Regions from separate parts of the Exiguobacterium abrahamii genome, predicted to be linked through region 2. Evidence: riboswitches for the same ligand, from Rfam matches in the RefSeq annotation. Region 2 holds a riboswitch; the other holds the start of a gene.
The links. A riboswitch is a leader RNA that binds a small molecule or an ion and turns the genes downstream of it on or off. The one in region 2 is predicted to bind FMN.
Positions count from the first base shown of each region.

Region 1: another riboswitch for FMN. It lies ahead of ribD (bifunctional diaminohydroxyphosphoribosylaminopyrimidine deaminase/5-amino-6-(5-phosphoribosylamino)uracil reductase RibD); the one in region 2 lies ahead of ITJ88_RS02380 (ECF transporter S component).

Region 1 covers NZ_JADOYC010000001.1:72,686-80,479, forward strand. The annotation lists gene ITJ88_RS00410 (methionine ABC transporter permease) at 1-169, shown strand, start outside; gene ITJ88_RS00415 (MetQ/NlpA family ABC transporter substrate-binding protein) at 189-1,007, shown strand; gene ITJ88_RS00420 (M20 family metallopeptidase) at 1,030-2,235, shown strand; FMN riboswitch at 2,419-2,563, shown strand; gene ribD (bifunctional diaminohydroxyphosphoribosylaminopyrimidine deaminase/5-amino-6-(5-phosphoribosylamino)uracil reductase RibD) at 2,722-3,762, shown strand; gene ribE (riboflavin synthase) at 3,747-4,373, shown strand; gene ribA (GTP cyclohydrolase II) at 4,373-5,563, shown strand; gene ribH (6,7-dimethyl-8-ribityllumazine synthase) at 5,560-6,018, shown strand; gene ITJ88_RS00445 (DUF6612 family protein) at 6,449-7,270, shown strand; gene ITJ88_RS00450 (methyl-accepting chemotaxis protein) at 7,323-7,794, opposite strand, start outside.
Region 2 covers NZ_JADOYC010000001.1:473,094-480,887, forward strand. The annotation lists gene glpX (class II fructose-bisphosphatase) at 1-534, opposite strand, end outside; gene ITJ88_RS02350 (DUF86 domain-containing protein) at 686-1,129, shown strand; gene ITJ88_RS02355 (TIGR01457 family HAD-type hydrolase) at 1,136-1,900, shown strand; gene ITJ88_RS02360 (NifU family protein) at 1,943-2,170, opposite strand; gene ITJ88_RS02365 (DUF1462 family protein) at 2,280-2,576, shown strand; gene ITJ88_RS02370 (NAD(P)/FAD-dependent oxidoreductase) at 2,617-3,669, opposite strand; gene ITJ88_RS02375 (YuzB family protein) at 3,762-3,995, shown strand; gene ITJ88_RS02380 (ECF transporter S component) at 4,072-4,638, opposite strand; FMN riboswitch at 4,794-4,935, opposite strand; gene ITJ88_RS02385 (HesB/IscA family protein) at 5,047-5,397, shown strand; gene ITJ88_RS02390 (NAD-dependent epimerase/dehydratase family protein) at 5,515-6,381, shown strand; gene ITJ88_RS02395 (GNAT family N-acetyltransferase) at 6,378-6,881, shown strand; gene ITJ88_RS02400 (GNAT family N-acetyltransferase) at 6,878-7,369, shown strand; gene ITJ88_RS02405 (NAD(P)/FAD-dependent oxidoreductase) at 7,611-7,794, opposite strand, start outside.

The sequences.
Region 1 (7,794 bases), 400 kb from region 2:
GATGGCAGGTGCCATCGGTGGTGGCGGTTTGGGTGACTTAGCAATTACTTATGGTTATCAACGATTCGATACGAAAGTCATGATCATCACGGTCGGGATTCTCGTCATTTTAGTCCAAGGCTTACAGACGACAGGCAACATCGTCGCACGAAAAATCAGAAGACATTAATCAAGGGAGCGATTCAGTCATGAAAAAAGCAGTAGCAATTGGAGCAACACTCACGACGATTTTATTTGCCGGGTGCGCAGCATCAGGAGAAGACGAAAAGACGATCAAGCTCGGTGTCAGCGGTTCAGACACACAAGTTTGGGATTATGTCGCGAAAAAAGCAGAGAAGGAAGGCATCAAAATCGAGCTCGTCAAGTTCTCCGATTATGTCCAGCCGAACATGGCACTGGCTGAGGGCGAGATCGACGCCAATGCCTTCCAGACGATTTCCTACTTCAACGCCTTCAAGAAGGAACACAAGTTGAAGCTATCACCGATCGCGACGACCGTCATCGCACCGATGGGGATCTACTCGGATAAATACAAGGACGTCAAAGACATTCCAAATGGCGGGAAAATCGCCGTTCCGAACGAAGCGACGAACATGGGGCGCGCCCTCTTATTACTGCAAGAAGCGAGTCTGATCAAGCTACCGGACGACTTCGATGGCAACGGCTCGGTCGATAAGATCGTCGAGAATCCGAAGAAGCTGAAAATCGTTCCGATCGTCGCCGGGCAAACGCCACGCGTCTTACCGGACGTCGCGGCATCAATCATCAACAATGGCATTGCCGTTGACGCTGGCTTCAACCCGATCAAGGACTCGATCGTTCATGAGAACGAGACAGCCAAACCATACATCAACATCATCGCGACACGGACGGAAGATAAGAACAAAAAAGAACTGAAAAAAATCGCGTCGCTGTATCAACAAAAAGATGTCGCGGCCTTCATCAAAAAAGAATATAAAGGCAGTACGATCCCGACGTTCGTTCCACTGAGCGATATCGGCGAATAAATTTAAAAGGAGAGTGGACAGTATGACGACACCAGTACGCACGACATGGGTAGAGACGATTGAACAAGACATCGAACAAAAACGGGAATCGCATCTTGAGACAAGTCACCGGATTCATGCAACGCCGGAAATCGGGAACGAGGAATTCTTTGCTTCGCGGCTCCATGCGGAACGTCTAACGGCGGAAGGTTTTACGGTAGAACTCGGCGTCGCGGGACACGAGACCGCATTCTTCGCGAAGAAGTCGAGCGACCGACCAGGCGCGACGATTGCCTTTCTGGCTGAATATGATGCGTTACCAGGCATTGGTCACGCGTGCGGACATAACATCATCGGCACGACGAGTGTCGCGGCAGCGATCGCACTCAGTAAAGTGCTCGATGAAGTCGGCGGGAGTGTCGTTGTCCTTGGAACACCGGCCGAGGAAGGGGGACCGAACGGTAGTGCGAAAGGCAGTTTCGTCAAACATCAGTTACTCGAAGGAATCGATGCAGCCTTAATGGTTCATCCGTCGGGTCAAACACGGATTACGGGTTCTTCCCTTGCGGTCGATCCACTCGACTTTGCCTTTACGGGTCGTCCGGCACACGCAGCGGCGTCACCGGAAGAAGGCATCAATGCCCTCGACGCGGTCATCCAACTCTTTAACGGAATCAATGCTTTACGTCAGCAATTACCGGACGATGTCCGGATTCACGGAATCATCACGCATGGAGGCGATGCGCCGAACATCATCCCGGAATACGCAAAAGCACGTTTCTTCATCCGGACGACGACACGAGAACGATTGAATGCCGTCACGGAAAAAGTCAAAGCCGTCGCCCAAGGCGCGGCACTCGCGACTGGGGCGACACTTGACGTCATCGCCTTCCAAAATGAAGTCGATAATCTCGTCTTCAACCGGACGTTCGACCGTCTGTTCCAAGAAGAAGCAGAGGCGCTTGGTGAAAAGGTCCACTTAGATGAACGACCGGGTCTTGGTTCGACGGATGCCGGTAACATCAGTCAAGTTATTCCGACGATCCATCCGTATATCAAGATTGGTCCGGACGATCTCGTCGCGCATACGGAAGCATTTAAAGAAGCGGCTCGTTCAGAAGCTGGAGATGAAGCATTGATCACGGGGGCGAAAATCCTCGCTCGGACAGCGCTTCGCGTCCTCGCTGATGAACGAACGCGCGGGGCGATCGCTCAAGAATTCCACGATCGGAAGAACGGATATTTATAAGCGGAAAACGACGACTGGATGCACTGCTATCAAGTGCTCCGGTCGTTTTTGAGATGCAGTCGATCACGAATTGGGGATGGGTGACAGAACTGGAGCGACATCAAAAAAGAGACAAGACAGAAGCATTTGCGCTTTGTTTTCTTGAAAAAGATATGCTAGTCTAAAATTGTATAACTCAATAATCCAGTTCTTCGGGGTAGGGTGAAAATCCCAACCGGCGGTGATGCGATCGATTGATCGACGAGCCCGCGACCTGTGATGTACGCATCATGGCTGACTTGGTGAGATTCCAGGGCCGACGGTAAAGTCCGGATGGGAGAAGAACGAAACGACACGATTCAAGCCGTTTTCTGAAAAAATGTTTTCAGGAGATGGTCTCTTTCTGCATGAAAAAATGCAGGGAGCGAACCGTGTATTTCGTGAACCCTTCTATACAGACGCCCCTTTTTCAAGGGGCGTCTTTTTCATTTGAAAGGAGTGAACGCGATGTCACAGATGATGAGTTATGCCATGCAATTAGCACAAATGTTACACGGACAAACAAGTCCGAATCCAAGTGTCGGCTGTGTCATCGTCAAACAAGGACGCATCATCGGTTTTGGTGCGCACCGGTTTGCCGGTGGTCCGCACGCAGAAGTCGAAGCCTTACGGATGGCAGGGGAAGCCGCCCGTGGTGCTGATCTCTATGTGACGCTCGAGCCATGCAACCATCACGGCAAGACACCACCGTGTACGGAAGCGATTCTCCAAGCAGGAATCAAACGAGTCTTCGTCGCAACGGAAGACAAACATGCGATCGTCGCTGGTTCCGGAATCAAACGGCTACAGGACGCGGGAGTCGAAGTCGAGGTCGGCTTGTTACGGCATGAGGCAGAAGCCCTCTACACGGCATTCTGGAAGACGATCGAACGAAAACGCCCGACCGTGACCGTCAAAATCGCTCAGACGATGAACGGGATCGCGGCGACAGGTGAACAGCGCTGGATCACGTCAGAAGAAGCACGCGCGAACGGTCGTGCCCTGCGTGGACGCCACGATGCAATCCTCGTCGGCAGTGAGACGGTGCTCGTCGATGATCCGGCACTGACGTTACGCGCATCGTCAGGCATCGAGCCGATTCGAGTAATCGTTGATCGCCGGGGGCGGGTTCCGGAGACGGCACAAGTCTTCCGCGATGGTAAAAATCCAACCTATTGGCTAACGAGTGTACCGCGTGTTAGTCACGATCAAGTGACGGTGCTCGTAGGTGAATATGAGACGCCGGAAGCGATTTTGAAACGCTTATACGAACAAGACATCCGCAGTGTCTTGATTGAAGGTGGACCAACGATTCAAGCTGCTTTTCTTGAGGCAGATCTCGTTGATCGGCTTGAAGTCTATCAAGCCCCATCGATTTTTGAAGGCAATGCGTGGAACAGTCAGCACGATATCGAAGATCGGTTTCAAATCGACCAGATTGAAACGGTCGGACCGGATCTCCATCTGACGTACATCCGAAAGGAGGAGACGACATGTTCACCGGATTGATTGAAGAAGTCGGAACCTTAAAACGAAAGATCCCGCGACCAAACGGGTTAGCGCTTGAAATTGAGGCGCATCGGGTACTCGAAGGAACGAAGATCGGAGATAGCATCGCCGTCGATGGGATTTGTTTGACGGTCACGTCGATGAGTCCGACCGGTTTCACGGCAGATGCCGTCCATGACACGATCCGGTCGACGGCACTCGGCACGTACCGCGTCGGAAGCCCATTGCAACTCGAACGGGCGATGCCGGCAGACGGTCGCTTCGGCGGCCATTTCGTCAGTGGACATATCGACGGAACAGCGCGGCTGATCAGTCGGCGACCGGATGGAGAAGCGATGGTCTATACGTTTGATGTCGGATCGTGGCAAAAGTATTGTATTCCGAAAGGCTCGATCGCAATCAACGGTACGAGCCTGACGTTGCAACGCGTCACGCCGGAAACGATCTCGATTTCATTGATTCCGCACTCCCGTCAAGTGACGACGTTTGATCGATTGGCAAGCGGTGCAGTCGTCAATATCGAGTGTGACATGATGGCGAAACATCTCTATCATTTCACGCGGCATGAGAAGCAGACGGACTGGGCAGCATTCTTAGGAGGCGACATGTAATGAACGGATTCGACTTGATTGAAGACGCAATAGAAGATTTGAAAAAAGGACGACCGATCATCGTCTGTGATGACGAGGATCGTGAGAATGAAGGCGATCTCGTCATGCTCGCAGAACACGCGACACCAGAAAACATCAACTTCATGATCACATACGGAAAAGGACTCGTCTGTGTACCAGTCAGTCCGCGGATCGCACAGCGACTCGAACTTGCTCCGATGACAGCGAATAATACGGATCCGCATGGAACGGCATTCACACTCAGCATCGATCATGAAGAGGCGAAGACCGGTATCAGTGCAGAGGAACGGTCGCTAACGATTCAGCGAATGCTGACGGATGGACCGGAACGTTTCAAACGACCGGGTCATATCTTCCCATTGATCGCAAAAGAGGGTGGTGTCCGGGAACGACGCGGACATACGGAAGCGGGTGTCGATCTTGCCCGTCTTGCCGGTAGCGATGAGATCGCCGTCATCTGTGAAATCATTAAGGAAGATGGCACGATGGCACGGGTCGATGATTTACTTCTCTACAAGGAAGAACATGATTTGAAGCTGATTACGATCGAAGCACTCGTCGCGTATCTCGAGCGTCCATTGACGCGGGAGGCGGAAGTGTTACTTCCGACGACGTTCGGAGCCTTTCGGATGATTGGCTATACGACACAAGATAAGAAAGAACATGTCGCTGTCTTATCCGGCGAAGCACACGACGGGATGCTCGTCCGTCTACACTCGGAATGCCTGACAGGGGACGTCTTCGGTTCGAAGCGGTGCGATTGTGGACCGCAACTCGATGCGGCACTCGAGCGGATCGAACGAGAAGGTGGAGCCGTCTTGTATTTACGTCAGGAAGGACGCGGCATCGGTCTGATGGCGAAGTTAAAAGCGTACGAGTTGCAGGAACAAGGACTCGATACGGTCGAAGCGAACCATGCACTCGGTTATCCGACGGACATGCGTGATTATACGGTCGCAGCGAACATGTTGCGCGATCTCGGCGTGACGAAGATCCGCTTGATGACGAACAATCCGGACAAACAACGGGTGCTCGAACAAGAAGGCATCGAAGTCATCGAACGTGTACCCCATCAAGTACCGGTTGAACCTGAAAATCAGCGTTATCTGAAAACAAAACAAACGAAACTCGGGCACTGGCTCGATATCCAAGGAGGACACACATCATGATCTACGAAGGTTTCTTAACAGGAGAAGGACTACGCGTCGCAATCGTCGCTGCACGTTTTAACGAATTGATCACTTCAAAACTCGTCGGAGGAGCAAATGACGCTTTCCGTCGTCACGGTGTCGCAGCGGATGCTGTCGATACGGCGTGGGTTCCGGGAGCATTCGAAATTCCACTCGTCGCGGAAAAATTAGCGAAAAGCGGCAAGTATGACGCAGTCATCACGCTTGGCGCCGTCATCCGCGGGGCGACGTCGCACTATGACTATGTCTGTAACGAAGTCGCGAAAGGTGTCGCGAGCGCATCACGCGACACAGGCGTACCAATCATCTTTGGTGTCCTGACGACGGATTCGATCGAGCAAGCAGTCGAACGTGCTGGTACGAAAGCTGGGAACAAAGGCTACGAAGCTGCGGTTTCTGCGATTGAGATGGCAAATCTTTTACGCACGATCTAACAAATCAGAAACGGGGCTGACTCAAAAGTCAGTCTCTACAAAGATAAGGGTGGCAGAATGATGATCTGCCATCCTTATCTCGTAACAAAAAGAATGACGCGTCACACGCCACTCCTACAGGAATAAGCGCATTTATGCGCTGTCAGAGACGAACAAGACCCGCTTTCCTGCTTGAATGAAGCAGGAATACTGGCTTGTGTCTCGCCTGAGGAAAGGGCGTGAAAAGACGCGTCATTCTTTTTTTGAGTCAGCCCCGTTTTTTTTGCAGAAATCTCGCGAATACTGAACCAAATTTCAAAAAAAGGATAGTAGATTTGAAATTTGAGGGTTCGTTTTGAAGTAGAACGGTAATGGTCTACTAAAGAAAGTTTGAAACATTTTCCAATGTTTTTCGTAAATCAGGGTAACGCGTATAAAGGAGGAAATGAATATGAAGAAAACAAGGTGGGTAGCAGCCGGGATTGTCGCAGCATCGATTGGACTTGCCGGATGCCAAGATGGACAGACGGATTCAGGTAGTGGTAGCGGATCGGGTTCGACGAAGTCAGGGGAACTCTCGAACACAGAGCTATTAAAGAAAGCGACGGCCGCTCAAGAAGACATTAAATCGTTCCATATGGAAGGAACGGTCAGCTCTAAAGCAGGTGAGATGGCGATGGATCAGAAAGTTTCAGCTGATATCATTCAAAAGCCGCTCGCGATGAAGCAGACGATGACGATGAAAAATCCTGAAGACGGGAAAGATGTGACGATTGAGAGTTATATCGTTGACGATAAAATGTATCTCTCACAAAACGGACAATGGATCGTTCAAGATGTTTCGGAGCTAGGCGAAATGGTCGAAGCGATGGAATCATCGGCATCAACGGAACAAAACCTACAGCTCCTAAAGAAATACAAAGATAATTGGACAGCGAAAAAAGAGGGCGACGTCTATCAGATCGACGTTAAGCTGAGTGGTGACGATCTGAAAGCCTTCATGAAGGATTCACTCGAACAGACAGGACAGATGGCACAGATGAAAGACGCGATGGATAGCATCGATTATAAGAAGATGAACTACAAGATGACGTACGATGCGAAGACGTTCTATCCGAAGTCTCTCGACATGGACATGGTGTTTGCGATTGAAAAAGAGACTGAGTTCAATATGAAGAATGAGTCGACGTTCTCGAAATTCAATGAGATCGACGAGATCACATTACCGGCGGAAGCAAAAGACGCACAACCGCTCACAGGTGCAGGACAATAAATAATAAAAAGCAAGCCCCTCTCTTCTGATCTGAAGACGAGGGGCTTGTCGTTTAGACTTGGAACTGGCGTAAGACCTCTTTTAGTGCCTCCGCCTGCTGTTGACTGACGGAAGTCTGGTCATGGACATCCCGGAACGCTTGGACGGAATGATTGATTTGTTCTGACATCGATTGTGTGCCTTGCGCCCCATCATTGACGGTGACGGCAACATCATGGATGACACCGAGCATGTTCGCTGTCAGTTCCTGGAGTTGACCGGCTTGAGCGGCGAAGTGTTCCGCTGCATCACCGAATAATTGTGCGTCATTTCGATACTGAACGGAGGCGTCTTCGAATAAATCATAGTCCTTGACGACCTTCGTATCGATGAAGGAGAGCATCTCACCGGAAGCGGAATTCAAATGTTCAACGGACTCGATGACGGAAATCGAGACGTCTTGGATTTGTTCGACGGTATCCCGGCTACTCTCAGCAAGTTTACGAATCTCATCAGCGACGACGGCAAAGCCGCGACCGACTTCA
Region 2 (7,794 bases):
GCCCATCCGCATCGCAGCTTCGCGGAAGTGATCGTGACGCGGGCGATCTTGCATGATGACCGTGACGTCCTCAATCCGTTTATTGTTGTATTGAGCTGCTTTTTCAATGATGACTTCAAGTGGATCGTCGAGCGAGACGTGCCCTTTTAAGTTCGGTCCAACTGTTAATTTATCCATATACATATCGGGTGCGTGGAGCAGGGCACCTTGATCGGCGACGGCGATGACGACCATCGCATTACCGAGACCTTTGGCGACGATGTTCGTACCTTCGAGCGGGTCGACGGCGATGTCAACGATTGGACCGTTCGCTGTTCCGACACGTTCGCCGATGAAGAGCATCGGTGCTTCGTCGAGTTCGCCTTCGCCGATGACGACCGTTCCGTTCATGTTGACCGTGTTCAAGACTTCGCGCATCGCAGTCGTTGCTGCATCATCCGCTTCATTTTTCTTACCGCGACCAATCCATTGAGCAGAAGCTAGTGCTGCTGCTTCCGTAGCGCGTACGATTTCCAATGCGAGTTCCCGTTCCATGTATATAACCTCCACGTCACCAATGTGACATACTATTTTCAGCAAAAATCTAAATTGAGGATAACACATTGGGGAATGTGATGCAAATGACCTTTCTGCTTTTCAGGATTGCCGGATAACGATAAAATGGAGGATGTGAGGGGGAATGAAGATGTATTTCATCAATCGTCAAAAAATCGAAGAGACGGTCGTCTGTTATGAGACGGCACTTCGACAAAGTAAGGAAGTTACGGGGGATCCGGTGACGACGGCACTGGCTATGGAGCGGATCGGTTTTTTAGTCATCGAGAGTGTCATCGACATCGGAAACAGTATGATTGATGGATTCATCATGCGGGATCCGGGAAGTTATGAAGATATCATTCTCATCTTAGAAGATGAGAAGGTCATCGATGGACCGCTCGCGACGAGTCTGAAGAAGCTCGTTGCGTTACGTACGTTGATCGTCCGGTCATTCACACAGTCGAGTATGGCGGAGATTCGGGCGGTACTTGAGACAGAGGAAGCAGAACTACGTCGTTTCCCGGAAGCGATTCGCCGGTATATCGAGACAGAACTCGGACCGGTGTCTGCATTTTTACCAAACGAGGAGTGAGTCAGGATGAAGGCAAAAGGCTATTTATTTGATTTAGATGGAACGATGTATAACGGAACGGAACCGGTAAAAGAAGCGGTCGATTTCGTCAATCGTCTGCAAGCAGAAGGCATTCCGTATTTGTTCGTGACGAATAATGCGTCGATGACGGCAGAAGCCGTGGCGGAGAAATTACGCGGGATGGGTGTTCATTCCGATGCGAAACACGTCTTGACGAGTGCGATGGCGACTGGTCGTTATATCGCTGATCTATCACCGAAAGCACGCGTCTATGCGATCGGAGAAACAGGACTGATTGATGCGCTTGAACGGGAAGGGTTGGACGTCGTCGCAACGGAAGCAGCAGATTACGTCGTCATCGGTCTTGACCGTCAGATCACGTATGAAAAACTCGCTGTCGGTGCCCTCGCAATTCGTGCCGGTGCCCGGTTCATCTCGACGAACGGAGACATCGCCATTCCGACAGAACGTGGTTTCTTGCCAGGTAACGGTGCCTTGACGTCCGTCCTGCGCGTGACGACGGAGAAGGAACCGTTCTTCATCGGTAAACCGGAACCGGTCATGGTCGATATCGCAACGGAGATGATTGGTCTGTCAAAAGAAGACGTCATCATGGTCGGGGATAACTACCATACGGATATCCTGTTCGGAATCAATGGAGGCATCCGGACGATGCACGTCAATTCTGGCGTCCATACACCGGTCTTCATTCAAGGTCAGAATCGTCAACCGACATACATGGTCGATACGTTAGCCGAATGGATTCTATAAATCAAAAAATCCCGAACGAGATTTCGTTCGGGATTTCATGTATTAGAAGACTTGTTCGACTTCAACGACGCCAGCGACTTCTTCAAGAAGGGCACGTTCGATACCGGCCTTCAATGTGATCGTTGAACTTGGGCAGCTACCACAAGCTCCCATCAAACGGAGTTTTACGATTCCGTCTTCTACATCTACGAGTTCAACGTCTCCTCCATCACGAAGAAGGAACGGACGCAATTTTTCAAGAACTTCATTCACTTGATCAAACATTTCCATGCGTAAACACATCCTTTCGTATAGTTTCATTGTAACAGGGTTGAAAAATGTTCTCAATCTGGAAAACTTGTATACTAAAGAGGAGAGAATTGAAAAGGGGGACTTCAAGATGGAAATCACGGTTTACGGGACAGCGGTCACTTGTCCGAGTTGTGTCGGGGCACCCAGCTCGGAAGAGACGTTCAGTTGGCTACAGGCCGTCCTCGGGCGAAAATATGAGCAAGCGATGACGCTACGCTATGTCGATTTCGAGACAGCAACAGCGGATCAATGGACGGAAGCCTTGAAAGAGGATGTCTATTTTTATCCATTGATCGTGCTTGATGATGAGATGATTGACGAGGGGTACGTCAAGCTGAAGACGATTACGGCAGCGATTGATGCGAAGTTAAGTCAGACGGGGTAATGAAGAAGAGGTATCCCAAAGATCGGGACACCTCTTTTGCTCATTTAATCTTTTTGTGTTTCCATAAGACACCGGACTTTAAGAGACGTGGGACTTTCCCCGTCAGCGCTTGCTTGCCCATGACGATCCCGAAACCATCTGATTTCCCGAGCGATCCGAGCATTCCGCGCAGTTTGATTTCTGGCAGTTTCGGCAATTTCTTCCCTTGCCACTTCGCTTGCAAGACGTCGACGACTTGTTCTGCCTGATGTTCTGCGAGTTGACCGCTTGGTGCATACGGCAAGCTGGCACAATCGCCGATGACGAAGACGTTATCGTATTCTGGTACATGGTGATGTTCCGTCAATTTGATCCGACCGCCACTGTCTGCAGCAAAGCCGAGATCACGAACGACCTTGACCGGCTGCGTACCTGCCGTCCAAATCGTCAAGTCCGACGGGTACGTATCGTCGCCGTTTCGCACGTCGTCCGCTGTGACGAGCGTGACGTTCGAATTGTTGATGACTTCCACGTCATGCTCCTCGAACCATTCCTGGACGTAAGACGAGACTTTGTCGGATAAGAACGACAAGACGGATGGACCGCGGTCGAACAGACGAATCGTTAAATCCTTCCGGCTCTCGTGCAGTTCACTGGCAAGTTCGACACCGGATAGACCAGCACCGACGATCGAGACGACGGACCCCGGCGACAGACCACAGATCGCTTGCTGTGTCTTACGCGATTCTTCAAGTGTCTGGATGCTGTATGTAAACTCTTGAGCACCCGGAATGTTGTGGTATTTATCCTCACAACCGAGAGCGATGATCAAGTCATCATAGAATAATTCTGATCCGTCCTGCAGGTGGACCGTATTCGTCTCTGGTGAGATTTTAATGACATGTCCATATTTATAAGTAAGATGTTTCCCCTCCGGAAATTCAATCCGGACATCCCGATCTGATAATGTACCTGCTGCGAGTGCGTAATATTCCGTTTTGAGTGCGTGGTACGGTAGACGGTCAACGAGCGTGACGGCAACTTCCTCGTCCTTGAATCGCTCACAAATCCGCATTCCACCATATCCTCCGCCGAGTACAACCAATTGCTTCATAACGTAAAATCCCCCTTAGTTCCCCTAAATCAGTCTGACCTTGTATAATACGACATGAGGCAGGTCGTTTCCTGCTTGAAGGAGGAAAAAAAGTGAATCCGATTATTGAATTTTGTATCAGTAACTTAGCGGCTGGTACACAGGTCGTCATGGAGCAACTCGAACGTGATCCGAACGTCGACGTCGTCGAATACGGTTGCCTCGGTTATTGCGGCATTTGTTCGCTTGATCATTTTTGTCTCGTCGATGGTGAGACCGTCGTAGGCGAGACGCCGGAAGAGTTGCTTGAAAAGATTTACCTAAAAATCGAAGAGAATGAGCTGTGAGCACGGACAGCCAAAAAATCCCCTCGTTCGTCTGAGCGAGGGGATTCGTGTCCGTCAGCGGGCGCAGCTTTTCGGATCAGGCAGATTGTTGACGGCGCATCATCCATGGTCGTAGTTTCAAGAACAACGGAATGAAGAGTGCCGAGATGAACAACGCCTTGATGACGTTAAACGGTAAGATACCGGCTGTGATCGCTGTCCATTTGACAGCTGGATCCGCCATGTAATCCATACCGAGGAACCATGCATACGCTGGAAGGATCAAGATATAGTTGAGGATCGCAAGACCGAGTGCCATCGTGATCGTACCAGCGACGAGACCAGTTGCGAGACCTTGTGTTGATTTCTTTTTATGGTAGAACCAGCTGACAGGAAGCACGAATGCGACGCCAGCAGCAAAGTTTGCGAATTCTCCAACTGGAACACCACTTCCGCGGAAGATGTAATATAACACGTTCTTCAATGCTTCGACGATGACTCCTGCGACCGGTGAGAACATGATCGCTGCGACGAGAGCAGGAACATCACTGAAGTCGATCTTCAGATAGTTCGGTAAGAACGGTAGTGGAAAATTGATAAGCATAAGAACAAATGAGATTGAACCTAACATTGACAGAGTGACCATTTTTTGTGTGCGTTTCATACGAGTATTGTCTCCTTTTGCTCGTTCCTCTCGATGAAGTATTGGCATGACTGCGTCCATAAAGAAACCCCTATTGATGAGATCAACAGGGGAGAAGTCCGCATTAAATAAACCTAATCGATTATTGCAAAAATCGATCAAATTCAAACTCATGCCGCCATCTTCTCCCATCCAGACTATACTGTCGGCTCCTGAATTACACAGAATCAGCAAATAGCGCCCTATTCGCTCGCGGGCTTCAACTCATAATAGTTGTTTACCGCCGGTCGGGAATTTCACCCTGCCCTGAAGATGGAACGATTATTTTGTTGTACATACCATTTATACAACGAATTCAAGATAGTTTCAAGCAACTAGGTTTCGATTCACTCAGAAGTTGCGTATACTAAAGAAAAGGAAGGTGATGACATGATCCATTTAACGGAGGCAGCAGCGCTACAAGTCCAGGACATGATGGCGCAGGCACCAGCAGATGAACGGAATCTTCGGATGCTCGTCCAAGGTGGTGGATGTAGTGGTCTGTCGTACGGAATGGGATTCGACCAACAGAAAGAAACGGATCTCGTTTTCGAACAGCACGGCGTGACCGTCATCGTGGACGAAAAAGATTACCCGGTCGTCAAAGGACTGGAGATCGATTATAAACAGTCGATGCTTGGCGGCGGATTCACGATCACGAATCCAAATGCCATCGCAACATGCGGTTGCGGGACTTCGTTCCGGACGGCAACGAATGCCGGGACACCGGGTGGCTGTTAATGAATCCAATCGTGGACATCGTCCACGATTTTTTTATTGTCCGTATACAGGAGACCTGTTCCGTTGACTCGAAATATTAAGAGAGTGAATGCTACTACGAACAGGGAGGGCTTCAGGATGAGAAAAGTATTGATCTTCGGGGGAACACGCTACTTCGGACGCCGGCTTGCGATTCGTTTAGCCGATTCGGGGGATGACGTGACAATCGTCACACGCGGCGAGCATACGCCACCGGTCGCGAAGGGCTTGACATTCTTTAAAGGGGACCGGACGTCAAGTAGTACGATGAAGGACTTAAGCCAGCAGCACTGGGATGTCATCTATGACAATATCTGTTTCACGCCGTATCAAGCAAAGCTTGCGATTGACGCGTTTGAAGGGAAAGTCGGACGCTACGTGTTGACGTCGACGATGTCTGTCTATGAAGACGGTGGTGCGAATATCACGGAGCGTGCCTATAATCCGTTTCCCGGGAAATATGACCTCGAGAAAGAACATGGATATGGCGAAGGGAAACGCCAAGCGGAGAGTTATTTCTTCCAACGGGCGACGTTCCCAGTCGTTGCTGTCCGTTTCCCGGTCGTTCTCGGACCAGATGACTACACGGAGCGACTCGTCTTTCATATTAAGCGGGCGCTTGACGGGCGTCCGATTGTTGCTGAAAACAGTTATGCGAAGATGGGCTATATCTCCAGTTATGAAGCCGCTGCCTTTCTTGAGTGGTGTGGTCGTTCGGAACTGACAGGACCGATCAACGCTGCGAGTGACGGTGTCTTATCGATTCAAGACCTGATGGATAAAATCGACCGCGTTGCGGGAACGACAAGTCAACTCGTCGCAAAAGGAGAGGATGAATCGCCTCTTGCGCCGGAACGTGATTTTTATATGGATACGACAGCCGCAAAACAAGCGGGCTATCTGTTCCAGCACATCGATGACTGGCTCGATCGTTTGATTGAAGAGGAGGTGCGCAATCACCAATGATGCAGTTGATGAAACCAACCCTCGCATGGGAGACAGAATACCGCGCCTTTTTAGAAGACTGGCGAGAGTCGGGCGAAACGATCGTGCCGGAAGCAGTCGGAGACACATATGAGCCGCTCGGCGCTTATTTTGCGGAACTGAAGGAAATGGAGACAACGGTCAGACCGGGTCTTGTCACCCATTCGACGTACTGGATGGTCGACGGACAACGAATCGTCGGCGCGTTGAACTTCCGGCATGAGTTGACGGAGAACTTGAAGTTGTACGGTGGACACATCGGATACGGCATCCGACCATCCGAGCGTCAGAAAGGATATGCGACGACCGGGCTCCGTTTAGCGCTAGAAGAAGCACGGCAACGTGGACTCGATCAAGTGCTGTTGACGTGTGGCGTTGATAATCTAGCATCTCTCCGTGTCATCTTGGCGAACGGCGGACGAGAAATTGAGCCGACTGTTCGTAATGGACGCGAGACACGTCGCTTCATCATTGCGTTATGAATATTCGTGAAGCACGTCTTGAAGATGCGTCAGCTATCGCGCGCGTTCATATTGACGCCTGGCGGGAGACGTATCAAGGTATCATTCCAGATCCGTATTTAGCACAGTTGTCGCACGAAAAACGGACGAAACAATGGGGGCAGACGTTAGTTGATCAACGCGTGTATGTTGCCCTGTCAGGAGAAGAAGTCGTTGGCTTTGCGCAAGGTGGAGCGAATCGAAGTGATGCGCGTGAAGGGGAGTTGTATGCGATTTATGTCTTGCAAGCGTCGCAAGGACAAGGACTCGGTAAAGCGTTGTTTCAACGCATCGCTGAGGACTTAGCTGAGTATGAGACGATGCAGGTTTCTGTCTTGCGGGATAATCCAGCGTGCCAGTTTTACGAGCGATTCGGTGGTCAGGTCTTCGAAGAATCGATGATTGAGCGAGGTGGGGTCGAACTCGTGCAACGGGTTTACCGGATACCGGTTAAAAGATCATCTGTATGAAATCGGACTTTTCAACATCTTCGCTTTCCTCAGGCGGGATGTAAGCCGCGCCAGTTCCCATTTCATGTGATCTGTCGGGTCTTACCTCTCCCTGACGGAAGCACACATCGTGCTTCCTTTTCCTGTAGGAGTCGAAGATGTTTGTTCACGTCCTCGATGCGATTCCATCAAAATAAGAGGTCGGACTCCGGTATGTCATCCGGAATTCGACCTCTTATTTGTTTACAGGCATTCAGTTATCTCAAGAATGATTCGTTACTTTTTCGAACAGACTCGTCGAGTGTTGCGGGTGACGAGCAGATGGATCAACGAGAAGTTTCGCTTGGTTAACGGCGATCGGTGCTTCACCGAAGCCCGTTGCGATTAGTTTGACGCGTCCTTCGTAAGTCGCGATATCACCACAAGCGAAGACGCCTGGAATCGCA